Desulfomonile tiedjei DSM 6799: one gene and its partner. The protein of the gene in region 2 interacts with the protein of the main gene of each other region in a pairwise test. Links are inferred from orthologs where the notes say so. Each region holds a gene or a part of one and is shown on either strand. Other genes may lie near its edges.

Evidence for each region.
Region 1: the proteins of DESTI_RS09645 (region 2) and grpE interact in binary tests that used the Escherichia coli proteins (3 or more experiments, as listed by UniProt). The link is inferred for Desulfomonile tiedjei DSM 6799 from one-to-one orthologs.

What each region holds. Positions count from the first base shown.
Region 1 is NC_018025.1:2,002,611-2,018,687, reverse strand. The notes cover bases 5,786-8,693. They hold grpE (nucleotide exchange factor GrpE), read right to left. Parts: upstream 7,589-8,693; coding sequence 6,983-7,588; downstream 5,786-6,982. Other genes in these bases: malQ (4-alpha-glucanotransferase), read right to left, coding at 8,224-8,693; dnaK (molecular chaperone DnaK), read right to left, coding at 5,786-6,929. Outside these bases: DESTI_RS08465 (homoserine dehydrogenase), read right to left, coding at 1-437; DESTI_RS08460 (aminotransferase class I/II-fold pyridoxal phosphate-dependent enzyme), read right to left, coding at 796-2,016; DESTI_RS08455 (tRNA1(Val) (adenine(37)-N6)-methyltransferase), read right to left, coding at 2,175-2,972; DESTI_RS08450 (DUF1015 domain-containing protein), read right to left, coding at 3,009-4,334; more of dnaK, read right to left, coding at 4,983-5,785; more of malQ, read right to left, coding at 8,694-9,711; DESTI_RS08425 (class I SAM-dependent methyltransferase), read left to right, coding at 10,233-10,928; DESTI_RS08420 (hypothetical protein), read right to left, coding at 10,992-11,492; DESTI_RS08415 (ogr/Delta-like zinc finger family protein), read right to left, coding at 11,646-11,927; DESTI_RS08410 (sensor histidine kinase), read left to right, coding at 12,170-13,363; DESTI_RS08405 (CoA-binding protein), read left to right, coding at 13,410-14,825; SynChlorMet cassette radical SAM/SPASM protein ScmE, read left to right, coding at 14,997-16,077. UniProt on the Escherichia coli protein: Participates actively in the response to hyperosmotic and heat shock by preventing the aggregation of stress-denatured proteins, in association with DnaK and GrpE. It is the nucleotide exchange factor for DnaK and may function as a thermosensor.
Region 2 is NC_018025.1:2,309,388-2,325,491, forward strand. What follows is about bases 5,634-8,568. They hold DESTI_RS09645 (Nramp family divalent metal transporter), read right to left. Parts: upstream 8,079-8,568; coding sequence 6,189-8,078; downstream 5,634-6,188. Other genes in these bases: cyoA (ubiquinol oxidase subunit II), read right to left, coding at 5,634-5,826; DESTI_RS09650 (hypothetical protein), read left to right, coding at 8,395-8,568. Outside these bases: DESTI_RS09610 (DUF4870 domain-containing protein), read right to left, coding at 1-119; DESTI_RS09615 (M15 family metallopeptidase), read right to left, coding at 220-918; cyoE (heme o synthase), read right to left, coding at 1,027-1,926; cyoD (cytochrome o ubiquinol oxidase subunit IV), read right to left, coding at 1,929-2,255; cyoC (cytochrome o ubiquinol oxidase subunit III), read right to left, coding at 2,256-2,873; cyoB (cytochrome o ubiquinol oxidase subunit I), read right to left, coding at 2,922-4,901; more of cyoA, read right to left, coding at 4,903-5,633; more of DESTI_RS09650, read left to right, coding at 8,569-8,646; DESTI_RS09655 (SHOCT domain-containing protein), read left to right, coding at 8,796-9,074; DESTI_RS09660 (SpoIIAA family protein), read left to right, coding at 9,220-9,582; DESTI_RS09665 (plasma-membrane proton-efflux P-type ATPase), read left to right, coding at 9,670-12,141; DESTI_RS09670 (ABC transporter ATP-binding protein/permease), read left to right, coding at 12,617-14,422; DESTI_RS09675 (sulfite exporter TauE/SafE family protein), read left to right, coding at 14,567-15,406; DESTI_RS09680 (DedA family protein), read right to left, coding at 15,468-16,070. UniProt on the Escherichia coli protein: H(+)-stimulated, divalent metal cation uptake system. Involved in manganese and iron uptake. Can also transport cadmium, cobalt, zinc and to a lesser extent nickel and copper. Involved in response to reactive oxygen.

The DNA of each region.
Region 1 (16,077 bases), 310 kb from region 2 along the record:
AGCCCTTCTCTCAGGGATCGAAGGATGGGAATACCTCCCGCAACCGCTGCTTCGAATCCAATATCGACTCCGGCTTTATGCGCAGCCTGAAAAACCTCCGGACCGTGTTCCGCAAGAAGTGCTTTGTTTGCAGTGACAACCTGTTTACCATTCTTGAAGGCTTCCAGGATAAGGCTTTTCGCGGGTTCGTACCCTCCAATCAGTTCGACCACAACGGAAATCTCAGGATCTCTTACCACTTCCATCGCATTTGTAGTGAGAAGACTCCGATCCACTTTTACGCCGCGATCGGATTCTATATTCAGATCTGCGATTCGCTTCAGGCGGACGGGAACCCCAACTCGAGCTTCGAGCACGTCACGGTTTTCTTCGAGAATTTGCACGACGCCTGCACCGACCGTGCCGAATCCAATCAATCCTATGGAAACTTCCTTCATAACCAAACCTCACGGGTATCGAAGTCAGTGGAACAGGTTGTAATACATTCGCTTTTCTTTTCATAATCTGGGAGGCTGAAGGTATCCTTCGCTCCGGACGACGCAAAGCCGTCTAATCACTCCGCTCAGGACACACTCCAGCCTTCGCTGTCTTATGTGCGTAACTGCGAAATGTATGATCCACGGTAACGCGGTTTTGAAAAAGGCCGTTTTTTTACAGTCCGACGTTTTTCGAAACGAGTTCCTTCAAACAGAAACCGGCGAAGACGGCAAATATTGTCCGAAGCCGCCCGCCGGAATGATGATGCGGTACAGCTTTCGCCGTACCGACATTGCCTGACGATCTTCTCTCGAGTACCTAGACTGCTGCAGACTGAGCCAAGGGGGGCTCCGCGCAGCTTTGGCCGTTTTGCTGCATGAAGTGGCGGATACCGCGAACAGCCTGCTGAATGCGCATTCTGTTCTCGACCAGTGCGAATCTCACGTACTCGTCACCGAAAGGACCGAAGCCGATTCCGGGACTTACAGCAACTCTTGCCTGCTCTGTCATTAGCTTTGAGAACTCGAGGGAGCCCATTCCCCTGAATTGTTCAGGAATCCTGGCCCACGCGAACATGGTTCCCAAAGGCGGTGTCAAAGACCAGCCGCAGTCATTCAGTCCCGAGCACAAAACGTCTCTGCGTTCTTTGTACTCGTCTACGATTTCTCGAACGCAGGACTGATCCTCATTGAGTGCAATGATAGAACCAATCTGAACCGGCTGAAAAATTCCGTAATCTATATAGCTCTTGAGACGCCGAAGCGCTTCTATCATCTGGGGATTCCCGGCTGCACACCCTACCCTCCAGCCTGCCATGGAATAGCTTTTGGACATGGAAAATACTTCCACGCCCACTTCTTTCGCGCCTGGGACAGCAAGAAAGCTCGGAGCCTTGTACCCGTCAAAGGTAAGATCTGCATACGCGAAATCGTGGATCACCATGATCTTATATTCCATGGCGAATTCAACGATACGCTTGAAGAAGTCCTGGTCCACAACCATTGTTGTCGGGTTATGAGGGAACGAGATGATCAACATTTTCGGCAGAGGCCAGGTGAGCCGTGCTGCAGCTTTTAGATCCTCAAAGAAATCGTGATCCGGTCTGATCGGAATGTGTCTCAGGTCGCCACCGGCGATTACCACCGAGTAAGGGTGAATCGGATACGTGGGAGAAGGCACGAAAACTACATCGCCCGGAGTTATAGTTGCAAGAACAAGATGGGCCAGCGCATCTTTCGCTCCCATGGTTGCAACCACTTCCGTGACGGGATCGAGATCCACGTCATAGCGCCTCTTCCACCAGGATGCAAAAGCCTCTCTGAGCTTGGGTATCCCCATGGATGCGCTGTATCGGTGATTTCTGGGGTTCTGGATCGCTTCCATCACCTTACTGACAATGTGTTTGGGAGTAGGGATATCAGGATTGCCCATTCCCAGATCGATAATATCCTCGCCTGCGCGCCGTAGTCTCATTTTCAATTCGTTCACCACCTGAAAAACGTACGGCGGCAGTCTTTTTATTCTTTCAAACTGTTCCACATTCACCTCCGGTCGGTTTCATCCCGACTCTGCTTCATACCGGACCCGGTCACGCTATGTGACAGTCCGCTTCCGAACGTACAGCGTCCCTCAAGCGCCCGGTCTCCTGCCGTTAATGGGCACATGCATCGCGCACCCGCTCTTTCCGCATTTGTGCTCTACGCTATACTGTTCATCGGCAAGGATGAAAAGTCGCTCCTTTCACACAGTTCAGGGAGATCTTCTCCCGCCAGTATGGCCTCAGCCGCGGGGGTTCTCACACCCGGAGAACTGTAGAGGACCAGACGCATCTGGGTCAGGTTGGTACTGTACTGTTTACGTTTGGCTTCAATGCACACCAGGCTTGCTTCCGCATCCTTCTGCGAGTGAATCCATAGCACACGAACCGCTCCAAAGCCAGTCTCTTTCATGGCAATCTTAATGCGTTCCCAGCGGGAAGCAGGATAAACAAACGTCAATCCACCGGAAGCTTTCAGGAGACACGCGGAAACGCGAAACAGGTCTTCCAGGGGCAGCATCATCTGATGCCTGGAAAGAGCCTTTTCTTCCTGAGTGCTTATCTTGCCGCGACCCGGCTCGTGGTACGGAGGATTCGAGACAATGGAATCAAACGACTGGGATCTGAAGAAGCGATCCGCGTGGCGAAAATCTCCCTGAATGATGAATACTTCAGATTCCATTTTGTTCAACCTGATCCCTCGTGCCGCTCTGTGAGCAGGGGCCGGTTGAATTTCCAGACCGACAATACGGATTCCGCTCATTCGAGCAGCGAGACCGAAGGCTATCACTCCGCAGCCACATCCTGCATCCAGGACCCAATCGCCAGGTTCGGGCCGGGCAAACCAGGTCAGAATGATTGCATCTTCGCTGACGCGGTACCCTTTCTTTGCCTGGACCACTCGGATTTTGTGTCTGAGTAGACCGTCTACGGACTCGGTTGTCTTGATGGTGTCCACGTAAAACAATCCGCAATTTGCTTCGAGGAGTGCCCCTTATCGGAAGACGTTGAACACCAGCCCCGAAGATATCTTGGGGAAGAAGTACGTTGATTTATGCGGCAGTTTATGTCCCAACTCCGCTGCCGTACGCATCTGATCGACCCGAGTGGGATTCAGGATAAAACTGACCTGATATTCCCCGTTCAATGCTTTACTGAGAGCCTCGGATATCAGCGGTGTATACGCTATTTGTCCTTCGCAATTCTCCTTGTCCATGCCGAGACCGAAATTCATTATGATTTCACGAAGAATCGTCACATCCAACCCTCTGAGAGAAGACGGGATGTCCGCATCCATGGCTGCATCCACTTTGCCGAAATCCTTGAGTCTCAAGAGACGAAAACAATTCTCGCCCTGTATGACCATACCGAATTTCCCGCCAATATCGGAGTAGGACCGGATACGTTCCACGAGTTGCGCAGACACTTCTTCACGGTTCTGCTCTGAAAAGCACACCATCTCGATCTCAAAGTACGCAGCCAGCGCTTCTTCCATCCGGGATGGATCGAAGTTCTTCAGTCCGGTAACCATGCGGTGAGCCGGAAGAATCAGCAGGCCCGGATGGTTCATTGCGGTCAGATACATCATGACCCATTCATGGGGGCCGTCGGGACTCGAATCTCCGGCTGCTATGCGCTCCTGTTTGTAAGCCAGTGCCGTTTCGTACCGGTGATGCCCGTCTGCGATAAATATACTTTTCGATTCCAGGGCGTTCTGAATAGTTGCAATGGCATCTTCGTCATGAATGATCCAGACCTGGTGAATCGTTCCATCTGCATCCACGGTTTCGCGAAAAGGCTTACCCTGAATGAAGCGGGAATAGGTATTCACCACAGTAGCATCATCATCGGGGAAAAGACTGTGAATCGGCGTGAAATGTGCCCGGCACGCGCGAAGAAGATTGAGTTGATCCGCCTTGGGCCCCTTGTAAGTCTTTTCGTGAGGCAGCACCTTGCCTTTGCCATAATCATCAACTTTGACCAGGGCCACGAATCCGTCAATGGAACGCCGACCTCCGCCGGGCTGCTCGAAATCCATTCTGTACACGGCAAATCCCGGGCGTTCGTCAACAGCGAGCACGCCTTCCTTGAGCCAGGTTTTCAGGGTATCTGAAGCGCGGGTGTACCGATTGCTCCCATTGGAGTCGCTCTGGAGTTCCTTGCCCAGTACCAGTCGGATAACGTTGAGTTCATGAGCTTTGTAAAAAGCTTCCTGCTCGGCCGGAGAGATGATGTCGTACGGGGGAGTTATAAGTTTATCGAGTTCGGCCGAGTACCGATCGCTGTAGTGAGTTGTTTTGAAGGGTATTATCTGTGGCATTCTTGAGACCTCTGTTTGTCAACTTCAGGTCCCCCGACTCCGAGATCGCGTTCGATATACAGGCAATGCTTACTGCATCGTTTTCCGAACTCACCATACATCCCCTTTCCGGAGAGTTTCAGTGAGGGCGCGATCACGCGGGATTTCGAAACGACGAATAACTTCTCACAGGACCTGCATAGCGGAAGATCATGCTGAAGTTTCGCTCGTGAATCGAACGAGGGGCCGAAGGCTATCCGAATTGTGTAACACGCAGTGATTCAAGGGTCAATACCCCGGACAAAAAACAAATAGGATTGCAATCATCATCTAGTAAATGAGGCGAGTTCGAACCGAAGACGAAGGGTGCCGGAACGCTCAAAATGGCAAGACCGACGCATACTCTCCTCCTATAGTCAGTGCCAAAACTAATGTCTGATTCACAAAAAGAGTATTGGTGGGTGCCGGCCTCCGTGCCGGCACACCTTCAATATGATCAATAATATCGATAGAATGGACCGGCAGGGACGCCGGTCTCTACCAATATCCTGTAATTCACTCGCGGAATAAACGACAGAATTTTTTGCACTGACTATAAGTCCCCCTTTTCTCAAAGGGGACTTAAGGGGGACTTAGTTGAAATTTCAACGTGTTGGAACACCGACGAGTCTATTTCTTGCGCTCTTCCTTCACCTCTTCAAAATCTGCGTCTACGACGTCTTCATCAGGTTTCTTCTGTGCGCCACCCTGCGGACCGGCACCTTCAAAGCCACCAGCTCCGGGACCTCCCGGACCTCCGGCCTGTCCGGCAGCCTGCTGGTACATGGCTTCGGCCAGTTTGTGAGAGGCAGTCTGCAGTTCGTCGACAGCGGTTTTTATCTCTTGAGCGTCAGAGCCTTCCATTGCGGTCTTGGTCTTCGTAATCGCAGCTTCAATCGCGCTCTTGACTGAAGAATCCACCTTATCGCCGTGTTCCTTCAAGGATTTCTCAGTCATGTAGACCAGTGAATCCGCCTGATTACGTGCGTCAATAAGCTCCCGTTTCTTTTTATCCTCTTCAGCATGGGATTCAGCGTCCCTGACCATACGTTGGATTTCTTCTTCAGTCAGGCCGCTTGAAGCGGTTATTTGAATGGACTGCTCTTTCCCTGTGCCGAGATCTTTTGCGGAGACATGCACAATGCCGTTAGCGTCGATATCAAAGGCAACTTCGATTTGGGGCACTCCTCTCGGTGCAGGTGGAATTCCCACCAGCTCAAACCGACCGAGGGTTTTGTTCCCCGCTGCCATCTCCCGCTCGCCCTGCAGGACATGGATAGAGACCGAAGGCTGATTGTCCGACGCAGTCGAAAAGATCTGACTCTTCTTCGTGGGGATCGTGGTGTTCTTGTCGATAAGCCTCGTAAACACGCCCCCGAGAGTTTCGATTCCAAGAGACAACGGAGTGACGTCCAACAAAAGCACGTCTTTCACTTCGCCCTTGAGCACGGCTCCCTGAATGGCTGCGCCGATGGCGACAACTTCGTCCGGATTTACTCCTCTATGAGGCTCCTTTCCGAAGAGTTGCTTCACCTTGGCCTGCACCGCGGGCATTCGTGTCATGCCGCCCACCAGGATGACCTCATTGATGTCATTCGCTGAAAGGCCGGCATCTTTCATTGCTGTCCTGCAGGGACCGGCAGTTTTTTCGATGAGATCTTCCACCAGGGCTTCCAGTTTCGCCCTGCTCAATTTCATGGTCATGTGTTTCGGACCGGAGGCATCCGCGGTGATGAACGGCAAGTTAATGTCCGTTTCCATGGACGAGCTGAGTTCTATTTTTGCTTTCTCCGCCGCTTCTTTTAGTCGTTGCAGGGCCATTTTGTCGTTGCGCAGATCTATTCCTTGATCCTTTCGGAATTCGTCCGCAAGATAATCGATCAATCGCTGATCGAAGTCTTCGCCGCCAAGATGGGTGTCGCCATTGGTGGATTTGACTTCGAAAACGCCGTCACCTATTTCCAGGATGGAAATGTCGAAAGTACCGCCGCCCAGGTCGAAAACGGCGACTTTTTCTTCCTTCTTCTTATCCAACCCATAGGCAAGGGAAGCCGCTGTAGGCTCGTTTATGATTCTCAAGACATTCAGACCGGCTATCCTGCCTGCATCTTTGGTAGCTTGCCGCTGTGAATCGTTGAAATACGCGGGCACCGTCACAACAGCATCAGTGACCTCTTCTCCCAGATAGTCCTGAGCGGTTTGTTTCATTTTCTGCAGAATCATTGCAGAGATTTCCGCAGGGCTGTAATCCTTGCCTCGGACTCTAACGGCTGCGTCTGAGTTCTTTCCTTCAACTATCTTATACGGCAGGACCTTTATATCGTTCTGAACTTCACCGGAACTGAACTTGCGTCCGATCAGTCTTTTAATGGCAAAAAGCGTGTTCTCGGGGTTTGTTATGGCCTGGCGCTTGGCAACCTGACCTACCAGACGTTCGCCCGAATCGGTGAAAGCCACCATTGACGGAGTGGTCCGTCCGCCTTCGGAATTGGGGATGACCGTGGGATCCCCACCTTCCATGATGGCCACACATGAGTTGGTGGTTCCCAGGTCAATTCCTATTACTTTTCCCGGCATGTTTCCTCCTCGTTACCTCATTCAAAATATTTCTCGAGCACGATTGCTCCATATTACGCACCAGTGGAAACCACCACTTTGGCAGGTCTCAGTAAGCGATCCTGGTACATGTATCCTTTTTCGACTTCCTCCACCACCTGGTTGGGTTTGTTTCCCTCTGCAACCGGGACGCGCATGATAGCCTCATGCACATGTGGATCGAAGTTTTGACCGATGGCTTTAATTTCAGTCACTCCGTATTTCTTGAGAACGTCCGCAAACATCTTCGCGGTCATGGCCACTCCTTCAGTGAGCGCATGAGCCTTTTCCTCGTTGCCGCTGTGTTGTAGTGCACGCTCCAGATTATCGATCACCGCGAGTAAGTCTCTGAGCAGTTCCTCATTTCGATATTTCAGAAGATTGCTTCTCTCCTGGATGGCTCGTTTCTTATAATTCTCCAGGTCTGCTACGGCTCGAATCCATTTATCGCGGTTGTGCGCGGCTTCCTTTTGGGCACTCTCGAGAGGATCCACTTCTGGCTGCCGATCAGGCTCGGGTTCCGAACCGCTTTCTTTCTCTTCCGGACTGGATACCACCTGCGGAGCAGTGGGGTGCCGCGGCTCAATAGCCGGTTCGCCGCGATTCGAAATATTTGTTTCCTTACGATCCTGTTCCGTCAAATCTGCCTCCTCTCGGACCATTTTAAGATTACCCGGGGGCCCAACAGGGTTCACCAGGCAGTTTCCCGCCTCACACCCCTGATAGTCAGAAACACGAAGATACGGCAATTACATAATTTAGGAATAAAAATCGGAAGTTATCTCCGGTTTCCCTGGTACAGATGGCCATGGGGGGACGTTTGTCAAGTGGTATGCATGCGGGAATTTATCTTTCTACAGCCCCCGGAATTGATTAAATAGACGTTGTCTTGCGAAGCAAACAGAAACTATAAGAATTGCACGAAATTGACGTCCGATTGAGGATAGAAATACTGGTGGGTGCCAGCCTGCGGAGACTGTCTCAAGAGTCTCGAATGCACAAGAAATCGTGCCACGATTGTCCGTCATGGTAGGGGCAGACCAATGCGTCTGCCCTCAATTGGGCGGACTCGCAGGTCCGCCCCTACACTCAGGCCGGAATGATGATGAGAAATACGTGCTACGATCTGGGATAGATTTCGATATTTGAGACAGTTTCTCCGTGATCTTTCATATCCAATGATATCGATAGATTGTACCGACGGGGACAGCCAATCCCCAACCAATGTCTCGTGTTCGAGTGTCTGCTAAACCTCAGAATATTTGTGGCAATCTTTTCATGCTCTCCCATAGAGTACCGACAGGCGAGCAAGCTTTTTCGTAAGCTCAGGGGTTAGCTGCTCCGGAAGGAGCCTCCAGCGCCAATTGCCCTCTTTGACCGAAGGAAAATTCATCCGGGATTCGTTCCCCAACCCGAGCACATCCTGCATGGGAAACATGGACACCGCAGCAACAGACATCATTATCAGTCGTATCATATCCCAGTGCAACTCGTCGGGTGCCTCGTTCCGTCCCAGATACTCCCAGACTCGCTGCTTTTGCTCGGGAGAAGCTTCATGGTCGAACCACCCCCGAATCGTATTGGTATCGTGAGTCCCGGTGTACGCAATGTAGTTTTTCTCGAAATTGTGTACTGTGTATGGATTTGTGGGCTGGTCGTCGCCAAAGGAAAACAGCAGCACTTTCATACCGGGTAATTCGAATGTCCGCATCACCTCGCGAACGTCTGGAGTAATAATACCAAGGTCCTCTGCAACAAGTGGAATTTTGGGGAATTTCTTGAGCACTGCCTTGAAGAATCGTTCGGCAGGCCCCTCGATCCACCTGCCGTTGATTGCCGTTTGTTCGTGGGCCGGCACCTCCCAGTATCCCACTAATCCTCTGAAATGATCGATCCTGAGAAACTGGCAAAGGCTCAGGTTGCGCTCGAGACGTTGAATCCACCATTTGAAGCCGTCATGCTCGAGAGTACCCCATTGATATATGGGAACTCCCCAGAGTTGACCGGTCTCGCTGAAGTAATCGGGAGGAACGCCTCCCACCGCGTACGGTTTCTTGTTCTCATCCAGCTTGAAATATTGCGGATGGCACCAGACATCAGCACTGTCGAAATCGACATAGATCGGAATGTCGCCGATCAACTGGATGCTTTTCTCTTTACAGTATTCGGAAAGCGCGGTCCATTGCTTGTGGAATATGAACTGAACGAACTTTTCCATTTCCACATATTGGCTCAGGTCTCTCGCGATGGCTTTGAGCGCTTCAGGATGACGATCGCGGATTTCGTACGGCCATTCGTTCCAGCCCCTGTTGTCGACCCGCTTTTTGTAAGCCATGAATAAGGCAAAATCATCAAGCCATATCCGGTTCTTCTCGATAAAGAGCTCATATTCATAATCGGTCTTTTTCTTGAATGTCCAAAAGGCCTTCCAGAGCAAGCCAATTTTGTATTGCTCGACAGCGGAATAGTCCACCTGATCGTTCCGAAAATTCGGTGTTCCCAAATCGTCGTTCGATACATATCCGTCTCTCACGAGAAATTCCGGACTGATCAGGAGCGGATTGCACGCGAATGCGGACGGGCTGTTATAGGGAGAATGGTGGCCCGGGTTGGTGACTGTCAGAGGTAGTATCTGCCAGAAACTCTGTCTACTTTCAGCCAAGAAGTCTACGAATTTATACGCCCATGGCCCAAGATCGCCTATTCCGAAGCGGGACGGCAGAGATGTTATATGAATGAGTATACCACTTCCTCGAGTTAGCATGATTTATCCCTTATCCGTATGCATTAAGAACCTAGTTCGCAGAATATTCGATTCTCATCGCGAAGAGAAGAAATCCAAATCCGAACGCGTTCAGAATTGCAGTCATACCCGAATCCACTCATGCTGAATACTTTTCTTGCCATTCATCCAGAATTCTCATGAATTCCTTTCTTCTTCACGAAATCCGGGCACTTCGCGCACCTTTTCTTTTCGATAAAGGGGTATTTTTTGCCCCTTTTCTTTCGAAGGACTTGCTTTGCATTCTCTCCGATATTTTGAGACAATGTGATGGCAAAACTTACTTGCTGGTAGCAGAGGTTTTATACGTCAATCTCGCAATGAGAGAAACACTCGGCAAAATCTGTTCTTCTGGCATGAAATGTGCCTAATGTACTATCGGTTTACAGAGCAACTAACTTGTCGGATAAACGTGGACTGTAATAATCATCGAGAGGGAATTCGTATTGGGCTGAGAGTGATCCGACTCCTTCTGCTTCAGTTCGGAAAAAGAAAGGAACGACATGCCTGATATACAGAAATCATCTCCCGAAGAGATACTTGCCAGAATAAACGAGCTGGGAAACGAGGAAGAATGGTTCCATTGCATCGACCTGGGCAATGGAATTTTCACCATGCGTGAGCCGGTGAAGCACCTTCAAACGCTATGGGAGATTCTGGACAAGCATATTCCACTCGATCTAACCGGAATGAGTGTACTGGACATCGGCTGCAACGCCGGATTCTTCAGTGTCGCGGCTAAGAATCGGAACGCACAGTACGTGCTCGGAATCGACACGTCTCCTGGATACTTAAGACAAGCCGAATTTGTGCGAGACGTCCTCCGACTGAATATCGATTATCGGCAGATGAGTGTATATGAGCTTCCGGTGCTGGAGCAGCAATTCGATCTAGTTTTTTGCCTGGGAGTCATTTACCACTGTTCCGATCCGTTTCTGGCTGCGAAGAACGTATTGGCGGCTACTCGCGATATCGCGATTATAGAATCTGCAGTAATGAAGCATGCTGAAAATGTGAATGACAGGCCGTTGTGGGAATTCGTGTTCCCGGGTTACTCCCATGTTCATGAAGAACGCTGCTACAACTGGTGGTTTCCCAATACGCAAGGTCTGGTGGCTCTATTCCGGTCTGCAGGGTTCAGATCCGTGGAACCGATCTTCGAATCCGAAAACCGGTGCTGCATTCTTTGCCGCGTGTAAAACAAGGAGGAACTTCTCAAGAGAAGTTCCTCCTTGTGGTTCTTCCAGTTCACCCGGAGCTACTTACTTCCCTTCAAGAGACTTGATAAGTCTTTCTCCACCTTTAAATACATTGAGCGGATCCCACCATCGGGTCTCGGTTTTTTTCTGTTCCGGCGGTTTTGTGGGTTCAGGCTTGGTTTCAGGTGGTTTCACCGGTTCGGGGGGCTTGGGAGCCGGGGCACTTTGCGGAATTGCGGGCTTTTCAGGCTCTTCTACGTGCGTTTTGGCGTCCGCTTTCCTGGGCATGAATTGAACCCGTCCCCATTTATTGGCTCTCCTGTCGAACGTATACACCGAGATGTTCTCCCCTTCGCGGCACTTTACCCACCATTCGTCGAATTCCGGTCGAAACTCCACGTCCATGATCTTGCCCGTGGTGGGCACTTCAAACAAGCTCATCCGCTCAGATTTCTTCTCCAGTGCGTGTGCACTTGATTCCAGCGAGAAAATAAGGAGGAAGAGACCGAGCGCACCAATCAACAGTAACTTTGTGGAAAACGAAAGAAGCTGATTCTGGGGCATAATACAAGCCTGGTCATTTTATTTATTTACTCTTGCCCATACAGCATAAACCGGATCGCTCGGAATTCCAAGGGAGCAGTATTTATCATCAACCGACCGCGGTTTGTCGGTTCAAAATAAAAACGACCGGCAGGGGGTGACCGGTCGATTACGCTATTTCTCTGTGCTGCCTTCTACATCACTGCAGATTCGATTCTTGATTGCGTCCGAAGACCAGACTGCAAGGGGTCCACACGCACCTCTGGGATCCATGCGGCACCGATAACCTGTGCCGGTTACCCCTTGGTTTTCAAGGAACTGCCAGCTATCTTTGAAATAGCAGCACTCGTCGTTGAAACACACATAGTGGATTTCTCCGCCCCATGACGACTCCAAGGGAGTCTCAATAGGATCCATTTTTTCGCCGCAATGCGGACATTCGGGCCCCTTCTCCATAGATAACCTCCTCGGTTGCGCTCCGGACGCGATTTCTCGCGGCAAAACGCGTTCTGGATGCCTATATGTGCATACCCAAGGCATTCTTCGTTATAGGTAACCCTTTCCCCACGGGTACGCAAGTGTTCCGGCGTTCAATTTCTCTCTACTTCATCAAGAATCGAACGAAACCATAGGAAGGAGATGTGTTTTCTGCTATTTTTAAGATCCGGCCCAACCTATCTGCCGACAACGAGGTAAGCATGAGTTCCGATCCCTCTCAGGATTCTCGCTTCGTTCCCGATCCCATCGAAAAAATTATTCTGAAAAGCATGAACGAAGGGGTCATCACTCTGGAGTGTACCGGAAAGATACATACTACCAATCCCGCAGCTCTGAAAATTCTTGGGTTCGAGCAAGAAGATCTCGTGGGACGACAGTTCTACGAAGTCTTCAGCGATCCACGGAATAGTGAATTTGCAGATACCTTCATGCACGCAGTCCAATCCGGTAAGAGGCAGTTGCACCCTGACGTTGAATATACTCGTGCAGACGGGCAAGTTGTCTATCTATCGCTTGCTCCGTCCTTTCTCGATTATGATGTATGTGTTCCGGACTTACAGAACGTTGTCGTGGTATTCAGGGATGTAACCGCGTTGAAATCCCTGGAGCAGATGAAACGCAGAGCCGTGAATCATCTTTCACACGAACTGAGAACTCCCCTTGCGATAATTACTGCATCCGTCGGAACGTTGGCAGCGGATGAAAGATCGACGGAAAAGCAACAAAAAGCCTTTGCCCGCGTTGAACGAAATATCAAGCGCCTCGCTGAACTCTCCGGTATCATCGAAGAAATCTTCAATCCACCGGTAATCGATCCGCAAACTATCCAAGTCCGGAGCACTATCGAAGAGATTCTCGCGGAATTACGTCTCCACTTCCTTCATCGGAGCGTTACAATCGGCACGTGCATAGGGTCCGACTTGCAGGTTGTGCTGGATCGCTCGCTGCTGGTCACTGTCATTAAGACTCTGGTGAAAAACTCCGTGGAAGCGGTTCCCAACGGAGGAGAAATACTTGTGACAGCCGAACGCGTGACCGGCGGCATGAGCCTAACGGTGCAAGACTGGGGAGTGGGAATTGCCATCGGTGACCGGGAATTCATATTTGACGGGTTTCATAACACGCAAATCACGGATGACTATTCCAGCAAACGACCGTACGACTTCAATGCCGGTGGAAAAGGGCTCGAACTGCTGCGGTTGAAGACTTTGGCCGAAGCGAGTCTCTTTCAGATTTCTTTTTCAAGCGCCAGGTGTCGCTACATTCCTGAGGACGGCGATCATTGTCCGGGTGATATTTCACTCTGCTCCCATATATCGGGAATCCGGGACTGCAAAGCCTCTGGAGGAACGACGTTCGGCGTACTTTTTCCTTCGATCTCATCGCAGGGATAATCAAATCGTTGCCGTAAAAGGAATCCATATGCACGAGTCTCTTCGAATGCGGCTTGACAGAATGTTCGCTCCGCGGTCCATCGCGGTAATCGGAGCAGGAGACACTCCCGATAAAGTGGGCCATGCAATTATGGACAGCATTGTTACCGGGGAATTTCCGGGCAACGTCTACCCTGTGCATCCCAGACACGAGAGTATTCTGGGTTACAAGGTGTTCAAAAAACTCGAAGATCTCCCCGAAGTCCCGGATCTCGCAGTAATCGCGCTGAATCAGCATTCCAGCGTGGACATTGCTGCCAGGCTACGAGACATGGGAGTTGGCGGAGCAAGCCTTGTTGCAGGCGGTTATGCCGAAATGGGCGCGCATGGGCTCGAGCTTCAGGCAAAGCTGCAACAAGCAGCGGGAGACATGCCCATTGTGGGGCCGAATACCCTTGGATTCCTGAATGCCAGGGCAAAACTCAATGTGACCTTTTATCCGCGTGTTCTCAATCCCGGATACGTCTCCTTTCTCAGCCAGAGTGGCGGAATAGGCCTTGGATTCAAAGGTCGCGCTGACGACGAAGGTCTTGGTATAGCCAAATGGATTGGTGTGGGAAACCGCTTGAATCTCGAATTTCACACGCTTATCGAATACTTGAAAGACGATCCTGACACCCGGGTGATCGGATTATTCACTGAAGGAACATCCGACCCCCGTGCCCTCATGAAACAAATCGCCGAAACCACACCGCACAAACCTGTTTTGGTGTACAAGGGAGGTCTTGGCAGTGATGCGGACCGTGTGACAGTGACTCACACCGGTGCGGCAGCAGGAGAGATGCGTATCTGGGAAGGCGCTCTTCAACAAGCAGGAGCAAGAACGGTCTCCTCAGTATGGGAGATGATTGCTCTCTGCAAGGCGCTTGCGATTGGGAGAATTCCTTTAGGAAAGAGGATTGCTATTTTCACTCATACTGCGGGCCCCAGCATCGTCGCGTGGGATGTGCTCATGAAAGAACCGGGGTGCGTTCTGTCCGAATTGGCTGCGTCTACCCTGGAAAGAATAGCAGGGATTCTCGGGCCGAGCGTTCCGGTTGTACACAAAAATCCAGTGGACGGTGCTGCTGGAGCATTCCTGACGAAACCGTTTCACGACATAGCAGAAGCAATTCTCATGGACGATTCCGTAGACGCGCTCCTGGCAATATTTTGCGAACACAAGAATTGGGTGTATCCTTCTGAGGAACTCATTGAGCTAGCACATCGCTTTCCCAAGCCTATTGTGGCATGCTTCATTGGTACGATCCGCAAAATCGAGCCGGATCGCAAGAGGCTCCATGAGGCGGGAATCCCCACGTACGTTCAACCCGAGGATGCAGCAATGGGTTTGCGTGCACTCCTGGAAAGACTGAATATCTCCGAGGCAAGGTCCGGAAACAGCGGCAGCCGGCATCCCCTTCTGGGCGTGACGAGTGCTTAATCACAAAGGGGATTTTTAGAATCGCAAGAAGACAACCTTTTGAAATATCCCACGAAAAGTGTATAAGCCCAAATAATCGTATGTCAAAAGGGACGATGAGAATGCAAAAAGCAAGATCGTCTTAAACCACTATAATTCCGTAAAATTAATGCGATCAATCCCATGAAACTGATGCAAACCCCGCGATCGATGGACCTGTCCATAACGGGTCGCTGCAATTTGCGATGCGCGTACTGTTCACATTTCTCCAGTGCCGGTGACGTTGCCGACGATTTACCCACTTCAGAATGGCTCACGTTTTTTGAAGAACTCAACCGGTGCAGCGTCATAGACGTCTGTCTTCAGGGCGGCGAACCGTTCGTTCGCTCGGATTTTTTCGAATTGGTGGATGGAATCGTAAAGAATCGCATGCGTTATTCCATTCTTTCCAACGGAACCCTGATCACCGATGAAATAGCGTCCTTTTTGAAAGCCTCCCGCCGGTGTAATTCAGTGCAGGTTTCCATTGACGGTTCCATACCGACAACCCACGATGCATTCAGGGGTGAAGGCAATTTCGTCCGTGCGTTGCGCGGGCTGCAGTTTCTTCTGAAACACGGAATTCAGGCGGTCGTACGCGTTACTATCCATCGTCAAAACGTGCACGAGCTGGAGAGAATAGCTGAATTTTTGCTGGAGGAGTTGGGGTTACCCGAATTCTCCACGAATTCGGCATCCTATTTCGGACTCTGTAGGAAGAATTCAGAACAGGTTCAACTTTCCGCAGCGGAACGCTCGATTGCTATGATAAAGCTGATGGAGCTCTCCAGGAAATATGACGGCAGAATATCGGCCCAGGCTGGACCGCTTGCGGAAGCTCGCCTCTGGCGCGGGATGGAGCAAGCGGCAGCGGGAAATGCAGGCAACATTCACGGTGGAGGATTTCTGACAGGATGTGGAGGCACTGAATCGAAACTGGCCGTGCGTGCCGATGGTGTTATCGTGCCCTGCCCTCAACTCCCGGATATCGAGCTTGGGCGGATCAATGAAGACGATCTCAAGGAAATCTGGCAGACACATCCGGAACTGAGGCGTTTTCGCAAGCGGCAGGAGATCTCTCTGGGAGATTTTGAGTTCTGCTACGGCTGCGAGTACGTAAATTTCTGTACCGGCAACTGTCCTGCTGCCGCACATGCAATTCTTGGGGATGCCTGGCATCCGAGCCCGGACGCATGCTATCGGGAATTCAAGAAGGCCGGAGGAAAATTACCTG
Region 2 (16,104 bases):
AGCCATATGACAATCGGCACAATGAAGCCGCCGTACGGAATAATGATGCCGGCGAAAGAACACAAATGGAGTAACATTCCCAGGTTCCGGTCACGTTGATCGTAGGGGAATCCGTTCATGGGCGCTCCGTAAGTGAGGTTAATCAGACAGTGGTCAATATAAGTGGTTGACGGCGACTTTTCAATGAAATGATGCAGTTGAAAATGTGTCTTAAACGCCCTACCGGACTGGAAAATTGAAGTACGTATGGGGAAATGGTTCATTCTTCAAGGTAAAATGCCACCACTCTTTCGAATAAGAATCGAATCCATATTTCTTCATAAGCACATTCAGGAGCATTCGATGGGCACGATGAACGGGGGATACCAACGGACTCTCGGGCCATGCTTCAGGACCGAAAAAATCGAAATGGGTTCCCATGTCCAATTCCGTTGATTGTTGGTCCAGATAGACTATGGTCAAATCTACAGTGCTACCTCTGGAGTGACTTGATCTTTCGGCAATATAACCTTCTTTAAATAAATCTCTTTTCTGAACATCCGGGTAATACTTTGCTTGCATTTTCGTATCATTGAGATCCTTTCCCCATTGGACAAAGTGATCCACCGCACACTGCGGACGGTACGCATCAAAGATTTTCAAACCCATGCCGAATTGCTTCAGTTCATCTTGTACCTTCTTAAGTGATTCGGCTGCCTCTTTTGTGAGTATGCATCTTGGTGCGAGATAACCGGATACTCGGCACCCCAGAAAATTCTCATCGCTGAAGTAGCGAAGTTCAGTATGGATGTCAGGTATAATGGTCTCAACATAAACAAACCCTTCAGGCAACGCTTCAGCCAGAATCAATGCCGGAAAAAGCGTTGAATAAAGAGAAATTGAGCACAAAGTCAAGATAACCGCACAGCGCCGTTTCACTTTCTTCTCCTCACGAAGACACGTTGGCGGTTACGCTACTGTATCGATCTCCTTACTGCAAGAGGAATTCAGTACGCTTTTGTATCGTCCCGATTGACAATTCACAGACTACCGGCCATAGCTGAGAAGCATTTCGGTTGGGACAGGTGGTGTAAAATCGATAGATATCATGACGCTCAGAATGAATATGGTCAGAATGGAGAAGACGTAAAGCTTTTTTCCCCAGAGCCGCTCATCGGTCGCCTTGTACCCTGACCGGGCAATATGCAACCAGCACAAGCCCAGCACAGTCGCCACTGCCAAAGTAGAGTAACCCGTGTACCCCCCGAAGGTCAGCAGCATCGTGGCGGCCATAAACGCCAGGATGTAACCGACAATATACTTTCTTGCAGCCGCTGTTCCCTGCTTTACCGGCAGAACCGGAATAGCCGCAGCAGTGTAATCGTCATGCCGAAAAATCGCGATAGCATAGCAGTGAGGCATCTGCCAGAGGCTGAAGATAGCCAACAATATCAATGCACCCATGTCAAAGCGGCCGGTGACTGCACAGTATCCGGCAAGGGGTGGGGCGGCTCCCGCCAGACTGCCGACCAAGGCGCTGTACAGGAAATTTCGCTTCATATAAAGGCTGTATACTCCCACATAAATCACAAGGCCCGCCAGCACGATGAGAACGCTCAGTAGATTTGTTGCCTCACAGAGCATGGCCATGCCGGCAATGCCCAATACTGTTGCGTATAATACGGCGGCCTTGAGTGAGATGAGCCCTCTGGCAAGGGCGCGGTTGCGTGTCCGGATCATCTTTCGGTCTATTTCTCTATCGATGCAGTTGTTGAAAATGCAACCGGAACCGACAACCAGGGATATGCCGATGAGTGTCGCCAGGAGCGTACCGACATCAACCCGGCCTCTGGAGGCAAGAAAGAAGCCGGCCGCCGCGGAGATCAGGTTGCCCAGAACGATCCCCGGTTTAGCAACGAGCACATAGTTTTTGATCCGTTCAGGCATTTTCACATCATTCTGTGATACAAATTGAACATGATCCAGATGCTTCCCCCGACGAAGAGGACCATGATCAGTACGGTAAATATGAGCGCCAACACGTTCCAACTCGCGTCTGATGACCTGTCCAGATGCAGAAAGAAATACAAGTGCACCAGAATCTGCACGATGCCCGCACTGAAGATACCGACTAGAATCGCCGAGGACGACCACGTACCGCTCATCACCAGGGCAAACGGAATGGCCGTGAGAATGAGGGACAGAACAAAACCGGTGACGTACGATGTAAGACTTCCCCTGCTGGCGCCAGTGCTGTCGATATATGCTTGACTCATTTACATAACTCCCATCAGGTACACGATACTGAATATGCCGATCCAAACGATATCTAAGAAATGCCAGAACATACTCAGACGCATCAGCCGTGATTGAACTGGAGATGTCAACCCTTTGACGGCTACCTGACCTATCATGACCGCCATCCAGATCAGCCCGAAAGCCACATGGGTGCCATGAGTTCCTACCAGAGTAAAATAACTCGAAAGAAAGGCGCTCACGTCCGGTCCGTGGCCGTGTGCAATCAGGCTGTGGAACTCGTTGATCTCCATCAAGACAAATCCGAGCCCCAGCAGAAAGGTAACAGCGAGTCCTGTTAGAACCCGCTTCTTCATACCATTGTGCACGGCCAACATGACAAGGCCGTAAGTGAAGCTGCTGAAGAGCAGGAGCAGGGTTTCAGCCAATACGTAAGGCAGCTCGAATAATTCCTTTCCCGTCGGCCCGCCCGCGTAGCTGCGGCCCAGGACGGCAAAGGTGGCGAAGAGTGTCGCAAATATAATGAGGTCGCTCATAAGATAAAGCCAGAAACCGAGTGTCTGCATCTCGATGGTATCGGGATGTTCAACTACTTGGTCATGAGCGATACCGATGGTCGAAGCGTCTGTTGTCGTCATGTACATCTCCGCTACAGGGGGTTGTGACGGTCTGTCCGTCTGGGGACATCATTTCTCTGCAAAAGCCATCTGTCGATAGCGTTCGTTTTCAATACGCTCGACCTCGGTGGCGGGTATGACGTAATGGATGTCATCGTCCATGGAACGGGCAATGACTGTGAAAAGCATACCCAGAGCAGCCAGTGTGGCTAACCACCAGATGTGCCAGATCATGGCAAATCCGAACACGAAAGCCAATCCGCCGAGGATTATGCCGTGCGGGGCATTTTTCGGCATTTCGATATCGGTATATCGATCCGGCCGACGATATGCGATGTCCTTTTCCTTCATGTCCATAAAGGCATCGATTTCGTTTACGACGGGTATTTTCGCGAAGTTGTACACGGGTGGAGGAGAAGATGTCATCCACTCCAACGTACGGCCGTCCCAGGGATCGCCGGTCCGATCGCGGAGGGCAGTGCGCTCTTTAATACTGACGAGCAGTTGGATTCCCTGAAAGAGGATGCCGAGCGAGATCACGGCCACGCCCAACGCAGCTACGAGCAGATAGGGATGCCAGGCCGTTGTGGCATAATACGCCATGCGGCGAGGCATGCCCATGAAGCCCAGCACATACAGGGGAACAAAGGCAAGTAAAAAGCCGATCAGCCAACACCAGAACGCGCGTTTGCCCCAATTCTCATTCAAACGAAAGCCGACGGCCTTTGGAAACCAATAATAATAACCTGCAAAAAGGCCGAACACTGTTCCGGGGATGATCGTATTATGAAAATGACCGATCACGAACAGACTGTTGTGGATCACGTAATTAGCGGATGGTATTGACAACAGCACCCCCGAAGTCCCGCCGATCGCGAAGGTCACGATAGCCCCCAGGGTCCATAACATCGGAGTAGTAAAACGTATGCGGCCACGATACATGGTGAAGAGCCAATTGAAGGTCTTTACCCCGGTGGGGATGCCAATCAGCATGGTGGCAATGCCGAAAAAGAGGTTGACGTTCGCGCTGGCACCCATGGTGAAAAAATGATGCATCCAGACAGAAAAGGACAGAACCGTGATGGCCGCAGTTGCCCAGACCATGGATGTGTAGCCGAATAGCCGTTTTCCTGAGAAAGTGGCTGTGACCTCCGAAAAGACCCCGAAAGCCGGAAAGATCAGGATATAGACTTCGGGATGAGCCCAGGTCCAGAAAAGGTTCACATACATCATCAAGTTTCCGCCGAGATTGTTGGTAAAAAAATGCATACCCAGGTAGCGATCGAGTGTCAGCATGGCGAGAGCGGCAGTCAGAACCGGAAATGCCCAAACCACGAGCACCATAGTGAAGAAACTGGTCCAAACGAACAGCGGCATACGCATGAGCGTCATGCCTGGAGCCCGCATTTTTATGATGGTGACCATAAAATTGATACCGGTCAAAGTCGAGCCGATACCGGCGATCTGAAAGGACCATATCCAATAGTCAACCCCTACGTCGGGGCTGAATTCTATTTCGGTCAGAGGCGTATATCCCGACCACCCGGCTTTGGAAAACTCACCCACACCCAAAGAAACCATGATCAGCAACGCCCCGGCTGCGGTCAGCCAGAGACTGAGCGAATTCAGAAAAGGAAAGGCTACATCGCGAGCTCCAATTTGCTGCGGCACAACGACATTCATCAACCCGACAAGAAACGGCATGGCCATGAAGACGATCATGATCGAACCGTGAGCGCTGAATATCTGATTGAAGTGGTCAGGGCTCAGATAGCCAAGGGCTCCTCCCGCGGCGACGGCCTGCTGGCCGCGCATCAAGATCGCATCGGAGAATCCGCGCAGCAGCATGATCAGTGCGAGAATGATGTACATGATGCCGATCTTTTTATGGTCCAGGCTGGTCAGCCATTCCTTATAAAGATAGGTCCACTTTCTGTAATACGTGATCAATCCCATGATCGCCAATCCCAAGAGAACCGCACCAGCAACGGCACCTATGGTGATTGGTTCGTGATAAGGAATCGCTGAAAGGCTTAATTTTCCAAACATATCAATTTTCCTCTAAAACGTCGGTTCTTGCGTGTGGCGAAACAGAGCCTCCCGTCATGGGGCCGTGATTCTTGTCCGGAGTCGGATGGTATTTGCGCAGGATATGCTCGAACAGATTGCGATTGACTGAAGAGAAATACGTCACGGGATGGTAGCCGTCGCTCGGCTTTGCGAGCTTCTCATATCTGTCGAGATCGAGCTTTTCCGGAGACTGTCTGATTTTCTGCACCCACGATTCAAACTCTTCACGGGAAACCGCATGCGCCTTGAAATGCATGTTAGGGTACCCGCGACCGGTGAATTGCTGATTGTGACCGGCATAAGCGCCCGGTTTATCAGCCAGGAGGTGCAATCGAGTTTGCATGCCTGCCATGGCGTAAATCTGGCTGCCCAACTGCGGAATGAAAAAGGAAGCCATTACGGTGTCAGAGGTGATTTTGAAGCTGAGCGGAACATTCACGGGAAAAGTGATTTCATTCACGATCGCGATATCGTGATCCGGGTAGATGAACAGCCATTTCCAGTCCAGGCATACTGCTTCGATGTTGATGGGCTTGTCGGCTGAAGGAATGGGTCGATAGGGATCCAGAGAATGAGTGCTGTTCCAGGCCAGAATCGCAAGAAGCGTAACAATGACAACGGGACCACCCCACATGAAAAATTCGATTTTTCCGGAATGACTCCATTTCGGCATATAGGTCGATTCTGTATTGGAGGCTCTGTACTTTCGGGGAAACCAAATAGCCATGATGAAGACGGGAATGACGACGATGAGCATGAGCACGATGGCCGCAATGATGACGAACCGCTCCGCCTCTCCAATCGGTCCTTTGGGGTTCAACAAGAGTATTGAGCTGCAACCTCCGAGGAAAGGCGAGGAACATAGGGATAACAAGCCTGCAAAAACGGAAAATTTCTTCTTCATTTAACCCCCAAAAGTCAAAGGTTTCCAATTCACGTAAACAAAATCCTAATTTGCGCAAACACAATTGAATATTCATGGAATATTCATGGTGGAGGCCTCTCGGGGGCGTACGCAAACTACACGCTCCCACATCTTAAATTATCAGGTTTAGACGACCGAGCAAATAATAAGGTTCCCAAATGGTACCCAAACTATATTTCTTCATCAGTTGGATTGCATTTCAAGTCACCGCCCGGTTTGCGAGTTCGTCCCACAGCAAATGTGAGAATTTTTGTCCGATTGAGAAAAGCGCTTCTCGAAAATCGGTGGGTGCGCATTCTCCTTGTCCGTGCCCAGATGCTCTCGCATTCCGGCAACTCGGTCTACCTGACTATGACAATCGGAATATCCAAGCCGTGTCTCACGGGAGAAATGGTGCTACCGAATAGTATGTCGCTTATGCCTCTGTGACCGTGGCCGGCCATGAGAAGAACGTCTATGTGTTGCTCCTGGACCAATCGCACCAATTCGCTCGTCACCACTCCAAATCCTAGAAAGAACTCAACCTCGACCCCACGATAGCCGAGTGACTCAGCCAGTCGCTTGAGGTATTGCTCATCCTGTCGTGCCTCTTTGTCGTACGCATCACTGCCGAATACCACTCCTCCGGCTCCTTCGACTACGTGGAAAAGGCATAGTGTCGCGTCATGTTGGCGAGCAAGCAGAAGGGCATGGCTCAACACCTTCTTGTCATCATCTGTATGAGCAACAGCGACTCCGATTCGCTTATACCTGGGCACTTCCAGATCCAGATCATATTCCGGTGAGCGGATCAGATGACTGAGTTTTTTCCAAGCGGGGATTTCTTCTCTTCCGGGAAAGCGAACAAAAGGTCTCAGTGCCACGTATGCAAGCAATAAAAATATTCCTGCAACGATCGGCAGAACGACTACGTAGATCCACACGGGCTCGGGGCTGCTTGCAATCCATTCGGAGAGTTGATCGATTACCAGTTTCGCGTTCAACCCTACGATAATGGTCGCTACTATCCAAGCAATTGTCTTCACCCAATTGTTGTTGGCAAATTCGCCCATCATACTCTCGTTATTCGTGAAATGAATGAGAGGAATTATTGCGAACGGCAACTGGAGACTCAGAATGACCTGACTCAAGATGAGCAGCTTGTACGTGCCTGCCTCTCCCATGAACAATATTGTCAATGCTGCAGGCACCACAGCGACCATCCTGGTGAGAAGTCTGCGGAGGAACGGCCTGATCTTGAAATGGAGATATCCCTCCATGACAATCTGTCCTGCCAGTGTGCCCGTAATGGTAGAAGCCTGGCCGGCAGCCAAGAGGGCCAAAGCAAAGGCGAATCCGGCCAAAGCGGTTCCCAATAGAGGAGACAAGAGACTGTGTGCTTGCTGCAGTTCGCTGACAACGATGCCATTCCTGTAAAATGTCGCGGCTGAAACGATCAGAATGGCGGCGTTCACGAAAAAAGCGGCATTGAGCGCAAGCGTGGAATCTATCAAATTGAATCTGCACGCCTGCCGCTTGCCTTCGGGCGACGTGTCATACGCACGGGTTTGCACGAGAGCGGAATGAAGATAGAGGTTATGCGGCATGACTGTAGCACCGATGATGCCGATTGCAACATAGAGTGCCCCTTCCGGAATGGACGGTACGAAGCCTTTAGCTACTTCACCCCATGCAGGTCCCGATCTTACGACCTCGAATACGAAACACAGCCCGACTATAGTTATGAGGAAGAGAATGAGGCTCTCAAATTTTCTAACGCCAAATCTCTGAATGGCCAGAAAGAGCAACGTATCGAAACCGGTAATAATGACTCCCCAAAACAAAGGAATACCGAATAGCAGATTGAGACCTATAGTCGTTCCCAGAACCTCTGCAAGGTCACAGGCTGCTATGGCGATCTCAGCCAAAATCCAGAGGCAATAATTGACGGACCGGGGATACGTGTCCCGGCATGCCTGAGCGAGATCTCTGCCTGCAACAATACCCAATCTGGCTGACAGCGTCTGCAACAGCACAGCCATTGCATTGGACATCAGCAAAACCCAGATAAGTGTGTACCCGAATCGGGCACCACCCTCCAGATCCGTGGCCCAGTTTCCCGGATCCATGTACCCCACGCTCACCAGGTACGCAGGCCCGAAGAAGGCGAACATTCGTTTGAATATGCTCGCTCCCTTAGGAATGTCTACTGTGCGATGTACTTCAGATAACGAAACCCCACTTTTGGCCATCTTAGGTGCACCTTACCTTCGCTCAAGCCAATTGGGTGTCATTGCAATCACCATTACAAAGGTTATCAAACGGTCTGAAGATTGACAAGACTCCGAGAACTTCAATGTTGGACATGCACAATGATTGGATAAAGAAAAAGTCAGGTTTCGGACCGGAATCGGCACCATTCAAATAACGGCTCCTGACGACCACAGGAGGAACAAGAACCGTCTAATTTACCCTGAACAAACAGTGCGGAAGGCTGTCTAACTAGCTAGAAAAATTCAATGAGCTCTGTAACAAGAATGAGCTCTGTCAAAAAGGAAGGGACACGTAATGGACCTTAGTCTTGCAGTCATAATCCTGGTACCTGCAATGGCGGTAATTGGATTCCTGTTTCTGGCGCAGACCATATTGGTCGCATGGAAGTCTCCTGTGGACAGGAAAGGAGGTTTTCACGGAGACTTGTTCAAGAGTTTCAGAACCATGCACTCCGATGAGCACAGCGACTGCTACGACGACTGTATGCGTGGATTTCACTGGGAGTCCGGGCGGATACCCGCCTGTCTATCGTCATGTAAGTTGTAGGTTTGATTCTGCTGAGGACCTCGCGTGCACTTGCACGTGAGTCCCGAGGCTTTCAATTTTGCTGATAACCCTCGTGGCAGCGCGAATCGGACACAGGCAAATTAAAGAAAAACTGTAAGAAACTCTGCATCTTCTCAGAGGAGTAACCGGTGCCCATCGGACAGCAATACGGTTGGATGGATCATATGATGGGGTGGGGCATGTGGATGGCACCATGGGGATGGTTATTAACTCTACTTGTCATCGGGCTGCTGATCTATGCGCTTGCCGGCCGAGGAGCCCAGGGATTTTCGGATGCATCAAGAGAATCACGTGTGGGGGAAAGAAAAGATTTCGAGACTCCTCTCGACATCGTGAAGAAAAGGTACGCCAAGGGCGAAATCTCCCGAGAAGATTTTGAACAAATGAAAAAGGACCTCCTGAGCTGAAAAGCCGGGTCCCTGAAAATGCCTGTACATTCCTTTACAACATCGACCTTGATGTCCCGCCAGGGCAATTCAGCAAATCGTCAGTTACGCGAAGTCCCCGGACTTCTTCTCCGCTCACATTGTAATGAGTCCAAGGAGCAGCAACATGATTGAAACAATGCCCCAATCAAACGGTTCCGTAATCGCATTAAAGGCGACCGGCAAACTCACCGATGCCGACTATAAAGACATGTTGATTCCTAAGGTCGAAGAAATTATCAAGCAATCCAGAAAGGCAAAGATGCTTCTCTATCTGCCCGGAGATTTTGCCGGATGGGAAGCTCATGCCGCTTGGGATGACGCCATATTCGGACTCCGGCACAGAAATGATTTCGAGAAATTAGCTGTTGTCGGCGGAGCCAAGTGGATCGAATGGGCCACAAAGATTGCCTCCCACTTCATGAAGGGAGAAGTAAGAACCTTTTCTGAAGCGCAGCTCAAGGAAGCTTTGGAGTGGGTTCGAGCTTAACTCGGGATTCCACCCTGGCTCCAGTGGAGTTGAAACAGCAGGATTGACGTTGAATGGGCTGCCGAATGAAAAATTGGCAGATGTTGCATGAAAAGGACGGCAATGGATCCTGACACTTTAAAGACTGCAGCAATCTCGGATTTCGTTGCAGAGCTTGCCACCAATATCCGAAGTGGCCTGTCCTCGGATGATGTTCGTAACCGACTGGAAAAATACGGTTATAACGAAATTTCGGAACGGCATGTAAATCCGCTCGTTAAGTTTCTCTCGTATTTTTGGGGGCCAATCCCCTGGATGATCGAAATAGCCGCAATCCTTTCGCTCGTGGTTCATCACTGGGCGGACTTCGCGATTATCCTTGTGCTCCTGGTGGCAAACGCTGTTGTAGGTTTCTGGGAGGAATATCAGGCAGGGAATACAATTGCGGTGCTCAAAGAGCAACTAGCCCTGAATGCCCGTGTCAAGCGGGATAACAGATGGACTACGATTCCGGCTCGAGAACTGGTTCCTGGTGACCTCGTTCGGATTCGTCTCGGAGATATTGTTCCTGCTGATGCTCGTCTTTTGGAAGGCGAGCCGGTTCAGGTTGATCAGTCTGCGCTGACGGGAGAGTCTCTGCCAGTTACCCTTGAGTCAGGTGACACAGTCTATTCTGGGGCGGTACTTAAGCAGGGTGAAACAGATGCAATCGTCTATGCAACTGGAGCAAGCACTTATTTTGGCAAGAGTGCCCAGTTGGTGAAAGAGGCTCACACCGTAAGTCACTTTCAGCAAGCAATTCTGAAGATTGGAGATTACCTCATCGTCCTTGCTCTTGCTTTAGTGGCCCTGATCCTGGTGGTGGCCCTGTTTCGCGGCGATAATATGATGACTACTCTGCAGTTCGCTTTGGTTCTTACCGTTGCCGCAATTCCCGTGGCAATGCCCACTGTGCTGTCGGTTACGATGGCTGTGGGGGCTAAAGGGCTGGCAACCAAGAAAGCCATTGTCACGCGGCTTGCTTCAATCGAAGAGCTGGCAGGCGTAGACGTGCTCTGTTCTGACAAGACCGGCACGCTTACGCAAAACAGGCTCACATTGGGGGAACCGTTCGTTATAGAGCCTTTTACGGGAGATCAAGCTATCCTCTATGCGGTCCTGGCCTCCAGAGCTGAAGATCAGGATCCTATCGATCTCGCGATAATATCAGGTTTGAAGGAACAAGAACCTGTGACCGTCTACAACATAACTCATTTTCAGCCATTCGATCCGGTAAATAAAAGGACCGAAGCGTCGATCACTGCTCCGGACGGCGCGACATTCAAGGTCACCAAGGGCGCTCCTCAAGTAATTCTGAAGCTGTGCTCCAATGCTCCCGATATCCGGTCGGAGGTTGAAGAAGCGATCAATGGGTTTGCTCATCGGGGCTTTCGATCTCTTAGTGTGGCTCGAACGGATGGAAGCGATCAGTGGAAGTTTGTTGGAGTACTACCGCTATACGATCCGCCCCGAGAGGATTCCAAAACAACCATCGAGACTGCAAAGTCAATGGGTGTCAAGCTGAAAATGGTTACTGGCGACCAAGTCGCTATTGCCAGGGAAATAGCGAGCCAACTCGGCTTGGGGACTAACATACTTGATGCTCGACTCTTCGAAGATGTGAGTCATCACAAGGCTGGAGAACTAGCTCAAGCTATCGAAGATTCAGATGGATTTGCACAGGTCTTTCCCGAGCACAAATTCCACATTGTGGATGTGCTGCAAAAAGAAGGTCATATTGTGGGAATGACAGGAGACGGCGTGAACGACGCTCCTGCATTGAAAAAAGCGGATGTTGGTGTAGCTGTGTCCGGTGCTACGGACGCTGCACGTTCGGCTGCGGATATCGTCTTAATGGCGCCTGGTTTGTCCGTGATCATCGATGGAATCAAGGAGAGCCGTAAGACATTTCAGCGCATGAACAGCTACGCCATTTATCGCATTGCTGAGACGGTCCGAGTTCTGTTCTTCATGACCCTCTCCATCTTGATTTTCAACTTTTATCCCGTAACCGCGGTCATGATAGTCCTACTCGCGTTGCTTAACGATGGTCCTATCCTGGCCATTGCCTATGATCGAACTCATTACGAGAATCAACCCGAATCCTGGAACATGCCGCTGGTGTTACAGATCTCCACTGTGCTGGGCATAGCCGGGGTCATTTCTTCATTCTTACTGTTTTACCTCGCCGAACGGGTATTTCATATCGGGCCCGAGGCAATCCAGACCTTCATGTTTCTCAAGCTGGCACTGGCGGGACATCTCACGATATTTGTCACTCGAACCCGAGGACCTTTTTGGTCAGTTGCCCCTTCTCCTGTTCTGCTATGGTCTGCGGTGGCTACAAAACTACTCGCTACTGTGGCGGCCATCTACGGAGTTTTCATGGTTCCCATAAGTTGGAAATGGGCTCTGATTATCTGGGTATACGCATTGCTGTGGTTTCTCGTGAACGATCGAGTGAAGCTTGTTGCATACCGAATATTCAATCCAGCCGAACCCGCTTTGCTGGCCGGCAAAGTCTCAGCAACGGAACATTAGAATTTTTAGCTGGCATCTCCCTTTTTTTCGGATGGTCAAATTACGATGCAATGTGCTAGTGAAATTAGCGTCTTAGAGATGTGAAGAATGCCTGTGCCTAAAGCTCACTCAGGGGCATGTCCAGCAAAATTGGATAAATGCGTATCATCAGACCTACTGGGGCAGAGTGAACTGGGCACGCCCATAAATGCCGAGAGGCTTTTCCCACTCGGCCACTTTTCCAAACTATGGAACGAAGAGCCGGAAACATCACGGTGTCCTCACGTGAGGCATGGGGGCGATACATTCTAGTAAAAAGACCCAGTTCATTGACATTTGGAAAAAGGCTTCCATATTAAATTGTAAATGTTAACGAACGAGATTCAAATGAACGAAAGCATTAATAGCGCCAAGAACCCAAAACTGAAAATGACATCGGTGACAATATCGCAAGGTTCTATGTATGTAACATCAGGTCGCGACGTAATGAATACTCATGAGTGATGCACAAACCGTCAATCCGATCATGTTCTCGAAAACAAACTTGAAAAAAGATAAGGTAACCCCTTCCATCTGGTATAAATTCTGGAGTCTGACAGCGCCCTACTGGACATCCGAAGAAAAGTGGAGTGCACTCACGCTGCTGGTCTTGATCATGGCAATGAACCTCGGAAGCGTTTACGTTCAGGTGTTACTCAACGAATGGATCAAAGACTTCTACGATGCCCTCCAGAAAACCGATAAGACAGCCTTCATTACCGACCTTCTGAGGTTTGCCGAACTCGCAGGAGCGTACATCATCCAATCCGTTTACATGCTTTATCTCAGCCAAATGCTCCAGATCCGCTGGCGGCGGTGGCTCACTGCCAAGTATCTCTCCAAGTGGCTTAACCACCAAGCATATTATCGTATGCAATTCCTGGACGATAAGACAGACAACCCCGATCAACGAATCAGTGAAGACATCAATTCATTCATCGGTCAAACGCTATCCCTGACCATTACGCTCTTGAGTTCGGTAGTCACGCTGGTCTCATTCATTGCCATTTTATGGGGATTATCCGGCACCCTCAGCGTTAATCTGGGTTCAATGGGAACGCTGAAAATCCCCGGTTATATGGTCTGGGCAGCCGTCGGTTACTCGGTGGCTGGAACATGGCTCACCTTGCGTATAGGAAAACCTTTGGTACAACTCAATTTCGATCAACAACGGTTCGAGGCCGACTTCAGATATAGTATGGCTCGCCTACGTGAAAACAGCGAAGGCGTTGCCCTGTACAGGGGCGAAAAGGAGGAGCGTGCCGGATTTTTGTCCCGCTTTAATGCTGTAGTCAACAATTACTGGCAAATAATGGTACGACAGAAGAAGCTGAACTGGTTGACAAGCGGCTACAATCAGGTTGCCGTCATCTTTCCGATATTGATGGCCGCTCCTCGTTTTTTTTCCGGTCAGATGCACCTGGGAGGACTGATGCAAACTGCCGCGGCATTCTCCTCAGTGCATGGATCTCTTTCATATCTCATCAACAGTTACACGACAATCGCGAGCTGGAATGCCATTGTGAATCGTTTGTCAGGATTTACAGGTGCCGTTGACAGGACTGCAATACTCAAAACTCGAGAAGAATTGAAGCATCTCAAGTCATCCGATCGTTCGTTCTCCGTAAAATCTCTCAGTGTCTTCTTGCCGGATCAAAAGCTGTTGCTGAGAGATCTTGATCTGCATCTGGAGCCCGGTGAATCCTTGCTCATCATGGGCCCTTCAGGATCCGGGAAAAGCACTCTAATCCGAGCCCTCGCAGGCATCTGGCCGTTTGCTCGCGGGACCGTCCTTTTGCCTGAAAACGGCAAGGTGATGTTTTTGCCCCAGAAGCCCTACCTGCCCCTGGGAACATTGCGGCAAGCTTTGTATTATCCGTATGCTCCAGAGGGCTCAACAGCGAATCTGTCGGAAATCCTTGACCTTTGCTATCTTTCACACCTGTCGACGGTTCTCGATCAACGTGACAATTGGGCTCAGTTGCTTTCGTTAGGAGAGCAGCAGCGTATTGCCTTTGCCAGAATTTTGCTCCAGTGTCCTGATTACGTGTTCCTTGATGAAGCTACTGCGTCGCTTGACGAAGAAATGGAGGAGATGCTTTACAAGCTTGTTAGATCCAGGTTAAAGCAAGCCATAGTAATAAGCGTGGGGCATCGCAGCAGCTTACTCTCCTGGCACCAATCAAGCTTGAGACTAATGGGGGATGGAAAATGGCTTCGATTTGCGGGGAGGACGAAATTCACTGAATCCGTGGGACCCTGAACATGAGGCCCCGAATCGTTTCGTTGCCCGGTCCCGACAAACGGCACAACAGAAGGAGATTCAAAGCCTGAACGTGATTCGGTCCATTTGTAGGAAATGAGGAGATAAATCAACTCCGTACGGCAAGGCAAAACGGGAGCAACCATGACTGAGACAACATTGTTTTCCGCTGAACGATTTGTGGGGTATGTCGCTCTCGGCTTCGGCACGGGACTCTACGGGACCCTGATCGGCGCCGGTGGAGGTTTCGTGTTGATGCCTATCTTACTCCTCCTTTTTCCCAAAGAAAGTCCTGAGCAACTGACATCTATCTCTTTGGCGGTAGTGTTCTTCAACGCCCTTGGCGGCTCGGAGGCATATGCTCTCATGAGACGGATTGACTATAGATCGGGTCTGATGTTCGCCGCAGCGACTATTCCGGGAGCTATCCTGGGTGCCCTGAACACCGGCTATGTCCCCCGAACGCTGTTTGACGCCGTATTCGGGATCTTGTTGGTTGCGGGGGCTGCTTTTCTTCTTATTCGCACAAACAAGAGAGAATCTGTAGAAGTCCGCCATTATCAGTACAAGATTTCCCGCCACCTGGTGGAGGCAAACGGTGTTGTTTTTGACTATTCTTTCAACCCGCTCGTGGGTATCGGTTTGAGCTTTGTCGTGGGCTACGTTTCCAGTTTCCTCGGCATCGGCGGCGGCATCATCCATGTACCCGCGATGACTTATTTTCTCAATTTTCCCGTGCATGTCGCGACGGCTACGTCCCATTTTGTCCTCTCCATCATGGCTTTTACCGGGACCATGACCCACGTCGTTACGGGTACGTTTCCTCATAACGCAAATCTCACTCTTTCTTTGGCCATCGGAGCGCTCCTGGGTGCGCCTTTAGGTGCGCACCTTTCGGGACTGATCCGTGGCAATTGGATTATTCGAGGGCTCGCTCTGGCGCTCATAGTGGTGGGTCTCCGGATATTGGCCATGGCGATCTAAGGTCGGCGGCAGTTCCTGGCGACAACTCATTGAATTCAGATGGTGACGCTTTTCTGAAACTTTAGGTCCGTCGAGACTTTTGCAGCCTGACAAAAAGCAGAATAGCGATAACACCGATTGCCATGAGGGACACCCAAGTCCAGGCAGTTAGATGTTCCGCTACCCACGTCCACTCTTCTCCCAAAATGTAACCGATTGAGATGAAGGTAAGGGACCATATGAAGGCTCCCGTGTAAGCAAAAGCAGCGAATACGGGCAACCGAAGTCTCGAAGTGCCCGCCATGAACGCGGACAGATGCCTGACTCCTGCTATAAAATACCCAAATAGCAGAGCCCATTTGCCGAAACGCTCATACCATGCGGTAAGCGCATCCAGCCTTTCATGTTTGATGTTAACAATATGACCGTATCTATAAATTATCGGGGTACCTATGAAGCGGCCCAAGGCGTAACTGACACTAATCCCGCACAGACTGCCCGTAAAGGCTGACGCTGCGGTGAGTCCAGGCGAAAGATAGCCTTTGAATATCATGTACCCTGCGCATGTCAAAACCAGCTCATCTGGAATAGGGGCTCCCACAATACCGAGCATTAACAAACAAAAAATCCCCAGGTATCCGTAATGGGTAAGCCAGCTCAGAATTTCCGCGGAAAGCATCTCCATCAGGCTTCAGTAAACCCCCGCCATATGCAATGCA